DNA from 3 places in the Streptomyces sp. NPDC127038 genome. Region 1 is predicted to be linked to each of the others. Evidence: riboswitches for the same ligand, from Rfam matches in the RefSeq annotation. Region 1 holds a riboswitch; each other region holds the start of a gene.
The links. Region 1 has a riboswitch for S-adenosylmethionine ahead of thrC (threonine synthase). Riboswitches for the same ligand answer to the same signal wherever they lie in the genome.
Positions count from the first base shown of each region.

Region 2: it holds a riboswitch for S-adenosylmethionine, as region 1 does, so the genes downstream of both, ACFWI4_RS22315 (cell envelope biogenesis protein OmpA) here and thrC (threonine synthase) in region 1, are expected to answer to the same signal.
Region 3: it holds a riboswitch for S-adenosylmethionine, as region 1 does, so the genes downstream of both, ACFWI4_RS15180 (amino acid ABC transporter permease) here and thrC (threonine synthase) in region 1, are expected to answer to the same signal.

Region 1 is NZ_JBHXDQ010000134.1:577-3,775, forward strand. Features, by position in the region: gene ACFWI4_RS41030 (MoaD/ThiS family protein) at 176-451, opposite strand; gene thrC (threonine synthase) at 448-1,746, opposite strand; SAM riboswitch class I at 1,764-1,920, opposite strand; gene ACFWI4_RS41040 (glucosyl-3-phosphoglycerate synthase) at 2,125-3,069, shown strand; gene ACFWI4_RS41045 (trehalose-6-phosphate synthase) at 3,148-3,199, shown strand, end outside.
Region 2 is NZ_JBHXDQ010000032.1:55,259-58,457, reverse strand. Features, by position in the region: gene ACFWI4_RS22325 (expansin EXLX1 family cellulose-binding protein) at 1-189, opposite strand, end outside; gene ACFWI4_RS22320 (hypothetical protein) at 319-609, shown strand; gene ACFWI4_RS22315 (cell envelope biogenesis protein OmpA) at 687-1,478, opposite strand; SAM riboswitch class IV at 1,692-1,834, opposite strand; gene ACFWI4_RS22310 (hypothetical protein) at 1,993-2,127, shown strand; gene ACFWI4_RS22305 (amino acid ABC transporter permease) at 2,291-3,199, shown strand, end outside.
Region 3 is NZ_JBHXDQ010000017.1:50,469-53,667, forward strand. Features, by position in the region: gene ACFWI4_RS15175 (amino acid ABC transporter ATP-binding protein) at 1-491, opposite strand, end outside; gene ACFWI4_RS15180 (amino acid ABC transporter permease) at 488-1,468, opposite strand; SAM riboswitch class IV at 1,794-1,902, opposite strand; gene ACFWI4_RS15185 (glutathione S-transferase family protein) at 1,968-2,831, opposite strand; gene ACFWI4_RS15190 (putative leader peptide) at 2,960-3,040, opposite strand.

The DNA of each region.
Region 1 (3,199 bases):
TTCTTGTCGGCGCTCGAACAGCAACTCATATGCGTCCGGCATGAAACCAACATCGAAAGCGAACCGGCTTCCCCAACTCTAGCGCGCTCAACCCTACAGAATTGCCCCCTCCGCTTGTCTCACGGAGGGGGCAATTCTGTGAACGCGATGTGTTCGGCATTACCGAGGGTAACGATCAGCCTCCGGCGACGGCCGGAATGATCGAGACGCCGGACCCCGCCGGGGTCGCCGTTTCGAGGCCCTGCTCGAAGCGCACGTCGTCGTCGTTGACGTACACGTTGACGAAGCGGCGCAGCTTGCCCTGGTCGTCCAGGACGCGCGCGGCGATGCCCGTGTGCTTCTTCTCCAGGTCGCCGATGACCTCGGCGAGGGTCGCGCCCTCGGCCGTCACCTCGGCGGCGCCGCCCGTGTAGGTGCGCAGGATGGTGGGGATGCGGACGTTGACGCTCATGATGCGAGGCCAGCCTCTCGGAAGGAGTCGAGGTTCGGACGGATGGTCGCGGTCAGCCCGGTGTCCGAGGCCACCGCGTCCAGGGTCTTCAGGCCGTCGCCGGTGTTGAGGACGACGGTGGTCAGCGTCGGGTCGAGCAGACCGTTCTCGATCAGCTTGCGGGTGACACCGACGGTCACCCCGCCGGCGGTCTCCGCGAAGATTCCCTCGGTGCGCGCGAGCAGCTTGATCGCGTCGACGATCTGGCCGTCGTTCACGTCCTCCACCGCACCGCCGGTGCGCCGCGCGATGTCCAGCACGTACGGCCCGTCCGCCGGGTTGCCGATCGCGAGCGACTTGGCGATGGTGTCCGGCTTCTGCGGCCGGACGACGTCGTGGCCGGCCTTGTAGGCGACGGAGACCGGGGAGCAGCCCTCGGCCTGGGCGCCGAAGATCTTGTACGGCCTGTCCTCGACCAGTCCGAGCTTGATCAGCTCCTGGAGTCCCTTGTCGATCTTCGTGAGCTGGGAGCCGGAGGCGATCGGCACGACGAGCTGGTCGGGGAGCCTCCAGCCGAGCTGCTCGCAGATCTCGTACGCCAGGGTCTTGGAGCCCTCGGCGTAGTACGGCCGCAGGTTGACGTTGACGAAGCCCCAGCCCTCGCCGGCCGGGTCGCCGATCAGCTCGGAGCAGAACCGGTTCACGTCGTCGTAGTTGCCCTCGATGCCGACGAGCTCGCCGCCGTAGACCGCGGCCATGACGACCTTGCCCTGCTCCAGGTCGTGCGGGATGAACACGCAGGAGCGGAAGCCGGCGCGGGCCGCCGCGGCGCCCACGGCTCCGGCGAGGTTGCCGGTGGAGGAGCAGGAGAGGGTGGTGAAGCCGAAGGCGCGGGCCGCTTCGAGGGCCTGGGCGACGACGCGGTCCTTGAAGGAGTGCGTCGGGTTGCCGGAGTCGTCCTTGACGAAGAGCTTCCCGGCGTCGACACCGAGCTCACGGGCCAGGTTGTCGGCCCGGACGAGCTTGGTCCAGCCGGGGTTGATGTTCGGCTTGTCCGCCACGTCCGCGGGGACGGGCAGCAGCGGCGCGTAGCGCCAGATGTTCGCGGGTCCCGCTTCGATCCGCTTGCGGAGTTCCTCGGTGTCGTACGCCGAGAAGTCGTAGGCGATCTCGAGCGGGCCGAAACACTCCTCGCAGGCGAAGACCGGACCGAGCGGGACGCGGTGTCCGCACTCGCGGCAGGAAAGCGCCGCGGCCGGGCCGAGGTCCACCGGATCGGCGGAGTTCGTGGTGCTTGCAACTGTCTGCGCAGCCATGGAGGCGAGGCCCTTTCTCCTCATCTTCCTCACGGCGCACTTCGCCGTGAGACGGATTTGGCACCTTCCCGAGCCGGGAGCCTCGCGACGCGATCGACATCGATCGGTACGAGACCGGCTGGAGGGTTGCCGGGGCTTCATCGGGCCGTATCCCTCTGCCCCTCTGGATGAGCGGTATTTGATTGTTGAACTGTTGAACACGATACGCGCCGACGATCCAGGACATGCGATGGTCATGCGCGTTGTTCAAGACTGTAACCGAAGGCCAGGACAGTTGAGATAGTCGTCCGAACCCCGAGACGAGCCCATCGATCTGCCGCTGGCCGCAGCGGGCACGCCGATGAGAGCGTGTGATCAGACAGTGAGGAGCCGCAGACGGTGCTGAGAGAAGTCGAGAGCTGGCTGAGCACACGCTCCTGGTCCGTGACCGACCGCCCGCTCCACAAGCTCATGGCAGCCAAACGCGTCACCGGCTCGACGGTCAGCGTCGTGCTGCCCGCGCTCAACGAGGAGGAGACGGTCGGCGAGATCGTCTCGATCATCCGCCACGACCTGATGCAGCAGGTCCCCCTCGTCGACGAGATCGTCGTCGTCGACTCCGGCTCGACCGACCGCACCTCCGCGGTCGCCGCCGCCGCGGGCGCACGGGTCGTGCACCGCGACGACATCCTCCCGCGGCTGCCCGCCGTGCCCGGCAAGGGCGAGGTGCTCTGGCGGTCGCTCCTCGTCACGAGCGGGGACATCGTCTGTTTCGTCGACGCGGACCTCAGGGAGTTCTCGTCCGACTTCGTCTCCGGGATCGTGGGCCCGCTGCTCACCGATCCCGGCGTCGACCTCGTCAAGGCCATGTACGACCGTCCGATGGCCGGCGGCGGCGGACAGGGCGGCCGGGTCACCGAGCTGATGGCCCGCCCCCTGCTCAACATGCACTGGCCGCAGCTCGCGGGCTTCGTCCAGCCGCTCGGCGGCGAGTACGCGGCCCGCCGCTCGCTGCTCGAACAGCTCCCCTTCCCCGTCGGCTACGGCGTCGAGCTGGGCATGCTCGTCGACGCCCTGCACCTGGTGGGCCTCGACGCCCTCGCCCAGGTCGACGTCGGGGTGCGCAAGCACCGCCACCAGGACGGCCAGGCGCTCGGCCGGATGGCCGCCGCGATCTACCGGACCGCGCAGCTCCGGCTCGCCCGCGGCCATCTGATCCGCCCCTCCCTCACCCAGTTCGAACGCGGTCGCGACGGTTTCCGGCCGCGCACCTACTCCGTGGACACCGAGGAAAGGCCGCCGATGAGCGAGATCTCCGAGTACCAGACGCGCAAAGCCGCGTAGTCCGGCGCCCTCGGCCGCCGATCGCATACGGCCGAAGGGCGCGTTTGAGCGTTTCGAGACGGGGCTAGGTTTCGAGGCATGGCTTCAACGCATGGTGCCCACAGGATTCTGGTCGCCTCCAACCGCGGCC
Region 2 (3,199 bases), on a different contig from region 1:
GTCCTGGGTCCCCCGGGAACCGGCGGCCGCCGTGGCGCTGGTGCGCCCCGCGTCGGCCTGGTGGCCGCCCGGCCGGAACGCCACGACCAGACAGACCAGTGCCCCGGCCGCGACCAGCGCCGCCACGGCGATGCCCCGGGGCTTCGGTCCGAGTCCGCGCCGCCGTGCGGTTCGACTCGTTTCGTTCATCGGTATCCGTTCTCCACCCGCTCCGGACCGGGCGGGACACGCCGCATGTCTACTACGGACCGAGAGTCGACGGGGCCACGTCGAGAGAATGAGGGCGCTCGATGCCACGGGCGTGCGGCGGTTCCCGCGATGGGACAGAGTGAGGCCATGGGCCGCCTGTGGATGACGTGGTCGATCGACGGTGTCGGCTCGGCCGGTCAGAACGTCGCCGACGTGGAGGCGGCCTGTCGTGCGCTGGTCGGATCCGTGGAGCGGTCCCGGCGCGCCTTCGACACGCCGGAACCGTGGGAGGAACTCCGCGCGGCGGCGCTGCTCCTCCAGGACCGGATTCTGGGTTCGGGCCGTGAGACCCTCGACCAGGGACGGAAGTGGGCCTCCACCCTGAGCGGCCTGAGCATCCTGCTGATCCCCCGAGAGTGAGCCCGCCCGGCCGCGGGGCCGGCCGCCGAGGTCCACCCGGAACCGAGTGCCGGCGACCGGCCCCGCGGCCGGGAGCGTCAGGCGTCCGCCGCCACGGGCACCGCGTCGGTGCCCGGCCGGAAGGCGGGGTGGGCGCCGAGACGGCGTACGTAGTCCAGGAGCCGGGGACGTGTACCGAGGATCTCCGGGCCGCCCAGCCCGGTGAGCGCGACCCACGCGTCGACGTCCGCCGCCGTGAGGCTCTCGCCCAGGACGTAGGGACGCGCGGCGAGTTGGCAGTCCAGCAGGTCAAGGGCCGCCGCGAGCTCCGAGGGGCGGGCGGACGGGGTGACCTCACGCTCCAGCAGATCACGCAGGGCCTCGATGTCGGCGGTCAGCTCCGGAGGGCACAGCGTGGAAGGGCAGGTCGTGGTGTGGCCGGAGAGCAGTCCCGCGAGATCGCGGAGGATGTCGGGCGTGTGGTTGCTGACGATGCGTCCGCTCCAGCGGTCGCACAGCGCCGGTGCCGTCAGCGGCCCGTCGAAGTGATGCTCGGTGGCCTCGTAGGCGCGGCGCAGCGAGGCGAAGGCCTCGGGAGTGCGCGCGGGGTCCGTGAGGAGCGTGGTGGCGACCGAGTCCCGAAGCCCGAGCAGCCCGAGGGTGATGGCGATCCGCAGCGAGCGCGGACACCCTCGTGACAGATACAGCTCGTAGCGGTGCGGGGCCGGGTAGAAGCCGCCGGCCAGCCCCACACCGATGCGGCTGTCGACACGGTGGGGGAGGACGGACGGCGCCGCCGGCGGCTTGAAACGGAGGGCGGAGGGCAGCGAAATCTGCTCACAGGGACGGGAGTCGACGGAACTGGACGTGCGCGAAGCTGTCTCGGGCATGACTCTCCCTTGGGGGAAGAAGGAAGCCACCGCCGCTTTGTGGGCACCGGCGGCCGGAATGCGGATTGACCGCGCCTGTCGCACCGGTCCGGATCAACGGACCGGTCGCGGATCAGTAGGCGCTGGAGACACGCAACAGATCGATGTGAAGGCGCCTCGTCAAGCCGTTCCTTGGCATTCCACCGGTCCCGACCTCAGGGCTCGCGAGACGCGAGACCACGCTTGCCCCACCGCGCCGGCGGGACCCGGTCGTCACCCGGGGCACCCCGTCGCGGTGGAAGGGTTGCCTGTCAGCGGGCCGGGGCCGATGACCACTGGGGCGGAGGACCGCACCGTGGGCGCTGACAATCGTGACCGTCCCCGTCAGTCTCGGGGCGCTCTGTTGCGCCGTCAAGAAGGCCGCGAGCACGGTCTCATCTGGTGGTCACCCGCATTGACATTCTTTTCGGGGCGGGCCTAACGTGCGGCCCACGAAGGGATGCCCTCTTCGGCCGGAGTGGAAACGGTGACGGCGATGCACTCAGCTGACGGGACGGCCGCATGGCGGCGCCGCGGCCGCGAAGTGCTCTGCGCCGACCGCTCCGTGGACCTGCTGCGCGTCAACAGCGCACTGTGTACGGGCATGTGTCACCCCCTCAGCCGGGGCTGACGGTTCCTCCGCGTCTCTGACGACCGCCGCCCTCGCGGTACGTCCCTTCCTGCCCAGCCCCCGTTCCGCGTAGGCCGCGCACCGCCTCGTACCGAGCCTCTCCCGCTCGGCGCGGCGCCGCGCCCGCGTGGATCCGGGGTGTCCGCGTCCGCTGGAGCTCTCCATGAGTCAACTCCCCGGCAGCGCCGTGCCCTTGGGTACGGCGCCGCCCGCCGAGGCGATCCCCCGTACCGACGTCCCCGCCGCCCCCGCGCCTCCGGCGGCCCAGCGGGTGCTGCCCCTTCGGCACCCCGGCCGCTGGATCGTCACGGCCCTGGTGCTCGTCCTGGTCGCCCAGATCGCCCACGGCCTGGTGACCAACCCCTTCTACCAGTGGGACCGGTTCTCGTACTGGTTCCTGCGCCCGACCGTCCTCGACGGACTGCTGATCACCCTCGAAGTCACCCTCTTCAGCGCCGTCCTCGGCCTGCTCGGCGGCGTCCTGCTGGCTCTCGGCAGGCTCTCCCCGAGCCCGGTGCTGCGCGCGGTGAGCTGGGTCTACACCTGGCTGTTCCGTTCGGTGCCCCTCATCGTGGTCCTGCTGTTCCTCTACAACTTCAGTGCGCTGTACCGGACGCTGAGCGTAGGCGTCCCGTTCGGCCCGTCCTTCTTCACCTTCGACGAGTCCCGCCTGGCCACCGACATGGCCGTCGCCGTCGTGGGACTGAGTCTGAACGAGGCGGCGTACGCCTCCGAAGTGGTACGGGGCGGCCTTCTCTCCGTCGACCAGGGGCAGCACGAAGCCGCCGCCGCCCTGGGCCTGCCGCTGCGCTACCGGTTCACGCGGATCGTCCTCCCGCAGGCCCTGCGCTCCATCGTCCCCAACTACGTCAACCAGCTGATCGGTCTGGTCAAGGGCACCTCGCTGGTCTTCTACGTGTCCCTGCTTGACCTGTTCGGAACCGTGCAGAGCATGGGCAGCACCTACCCGGGCGACATCGTGCCCCTGCTCCTCGTCGCCACCGCCTGGTACCTGATCCTCACGAGCGTCGTCTCGGTCGTCCAGTTCTACGTCGAGCGGTACTACGCGCGG
Region 3 (3,199 bases), on a different contig from region 1:
CCGGAGAGCTGGCGCGGGTAGGCGCCGGTCTTGTCGCCGAGGCCGACCCGGCCGAGGAGTTCGCGGGCGAGCTCCTGGGCTTCGGGCTTGCCGAGCCTGCCGGTGGCGACCGGGGCGGCGGCCACGTTGTCCAGGACGGTGAGGTGCGGGAAGAGGTTGAAGTTCTGGAAGACGAAGCCGATCCGCCCGCGCTGGGTGAGGATGGCGCGCTCGCTCAGCTCCTTGAGCCTCTCGCCCTGTCGCTTCACACCGATCAGCTCGCCATTGATGCTGACGTGGCCGATCTCGGGCTTCTCCAGATGGTTGATGACCCGCAGCAGGGTGGACTTGCCGGAGCCCGAGGGGCCGAGGATCACGGTGACCTCGCCGGGGCGGACGGTCAGGTCGACGCCGTCCAGCACCCGATGGGTGCCGTACCACTTGTGCACGTCGTGGACCTCGAGGGTGGCGGCCTCGACGTCCGCCAGGGCCTCGATGGTGTCGGCGGTCATACGGCGGCCTCCCGGCGGATGCGGGCCCGCAGGTCGGTGAGCCCGGTGCGGAGCTTCTGCAGCGGTGTCGGCGGCAGGCTGCGAATGGCACCGCGGGCGTAGTACCGCTCGACGTAGAACTGGACGACGGAGACGACGCTGGTCAGGATCAGGTACCAGACGGTGACGACCAGCAGCAGCGGCACGATGTCGCCGGGGTAGGTGGAACCCATGGTCTGCGCCGAGCCGAACAGGTCGAGCAGAGAGACGTAGAAGACCAGCGAGGTGCCCTTGATCAGGCCGATGAGCTGGTTGACGTAGTTCGGGATGATCGAGCGCAGCGCCTGCGGAAAGACGATCTTCCGGAACTGGTAGCCCTTCGGCAGGCCGAGCGCCGCGGCCGCCTCGTGCTGGCCCTGGTCGACGGAGAGGATGCCCCCGCGTACGACCTCGGCCGCGTAGGCGGCCTCGTTGAGGCTGAGGCCGATCACGGCGACGACCATGTCGGTGGCGAGCTTCGACTCGTCGAAGGAGAAGAAGGCCGGGCCGAAGGGAATGCCGACGCTCAACGTCTTGTACAGGGCACTGAAGTTGTAGAGGAAGATCAGTACCACGATGAGCGGGATGGAGCGCAGCGCCCAGACGTAGGTCCAGCTGACCGCGCGCAGCACGGGGCTCCTCGACAGCCGGGCCAGGGCGAGCACGATGCCGCCGATCAGGCCGAGCACCGCGCTGTAGGCGGTGACTTCGAGGGTGATCAGCAGGCCGTCGAGGATGGTGGGGCGCAGGAACCAGTAGCTCCAGCGGTCCCACTGGTAGAAGGGGTTGGAGACCAGTCCGTGCACGAACTGGGCGACCAGGACGAGGACGACCGCAGTGGCGATCCAGCGTCCGGGGCGCCGCAGCGTCAAAACTCGCTGGGCAGTGAGGGCTTTCGATGGTTCGTCGGCGGTCGGCGCCTCGGGGAGGGTGACGGTGGCGCCAGGGGGTTCACTCATGGTGGGCTCCGGCTGGGTGAGAACACCCCGGAAGCACGGCGGCATGCGGAAGCGCACACGACGGTGAGGTACCGGGGGCGGGGAGGACAACGGCACACCGCACGGGCGGTGTTCGTCAGGGAGTGCGGGGGCTGCGGGGAGGTGTCAGCCCCGACAGCGGGCACAGCCCGGTGCGGTACACAGTGCGCTGTTCACGCGGAGCAGATCGACGGCGCGATCGGCGACGAGAGGGTTCGGGTACGGCTGTACGCAGCCCTGGGAGCGGCGCGTGGCCGTCCTGGGAGCTGCGTACATGACGTCACCATCACTGTTCCGGCCCGTGTGGGCCTCGCGCTTACCGAAACGTCTTCGGTCCGGTCGTCACCTGGGGCACCCCACCGCGGAGCGAGGGTTGCCAGTCAGCAAGCCAGGGCTTGTCGCTGACACTCATGACCGTTCTGGGCCATAGTCAAGACAATTGCCCGAACGAATGTCAACGCCGGTCCACCAGGTGGAACGGCTAACGGGCCGCGTGTGCTGCCCAGTCCAGGATCCGCACGGCCGCTCCGGCGGCCTCCAGGCCCTGGCAACGGGCGTGGTGACGGCGCTCGATGCCGTCGAGGTCGAGGTGGCCGCCGAAGGCAGGGTGGGCGGCGAGCCGGCGGGCGTAGGCCCACAGGGTCGGGTGGTCGGCGATGCGTTGGACGGCTGAGGCGTCGAGGTGGTTGCGGTGCACGGTGTCGAGTTGGACCAGGGCGACCCACAACTCGACGTCGGCGGCGATGATTTCGTCGCGGATCAGGTACGTGCGTCCTTCGAGCCAGCGTTCCAGGGCCCCGAGCGTTTCGAGCAGCATGCCAAGTGCCGTGTCACGTTCCACCGGCGCGCCACCGGCCGATCCGGCGTGCTGCGCGGCCTGTTCGATGCCTTGCGCGCACATCCACTCGACGGCCTCGATCTCCGACTCCGCGCCGCACGGGTAGAGCGAGGGGCGGTCGCCGCCAAACCGGCGGTCGAGGTCGCGCATGATGTCCGGGGCGTGGGTGCTGACGATCCGCCCGGACCAGTCGTCGCTGAGCACCGGCGCGACGGCCGGACCGGGGTACCGGTGGGCGCTGGCCTCGTACAACGGACGCAGGACGGAGTGGCCGCCCTCGGGGCAGTCGGGGACCGCGGGCAGGAAGGTGGCCGGACAGACGGTGTCCAGGCCGAGCAGGCTGTGGGTGACGGCGATGCGCAGGCCGCCGGGACAGGCGGTCGACAGATGGAGGCGGTAGCGGCCCGGAACGGCGTAGTGGCCGCTGCGCGCGTCCCGGCCGATCCGGCCCCGGAAGGCGGGCGCGGGTCGGTCGGCGGCGTGGGCGGCCAGCGGTGTGACAGTCATGACTCTCCCCGGGAGCGGGCGCGGACGTACGCGCGGCGGAAGCGACGTCGGGTGAGGGAGCGGAGTTCTCCCGTGCGCACCGGACGGCACGACGCCCGAGGGCGTCTCCGGTGCGGGATGGGCGCGGCTCAGCCCTGGGGGTTGATGGCGCTGCAGACACGCAGCAGATCGATGTGACGGCGGGAGGTCAGAAGAGGCGAACGGCTCATCGGACGGTGACCGACTCCAAGCGCCTCATAATTTCCCTACCTATTCACTAGGATTCCCTCAGTGAGTGTCGATCCGACCGACATCGGCGTCAAGAGGGCCGTCCCGCATCGCGGACGCCCCGATGGACGGCGGCCCGCCTCGACACGGTCACCACACGT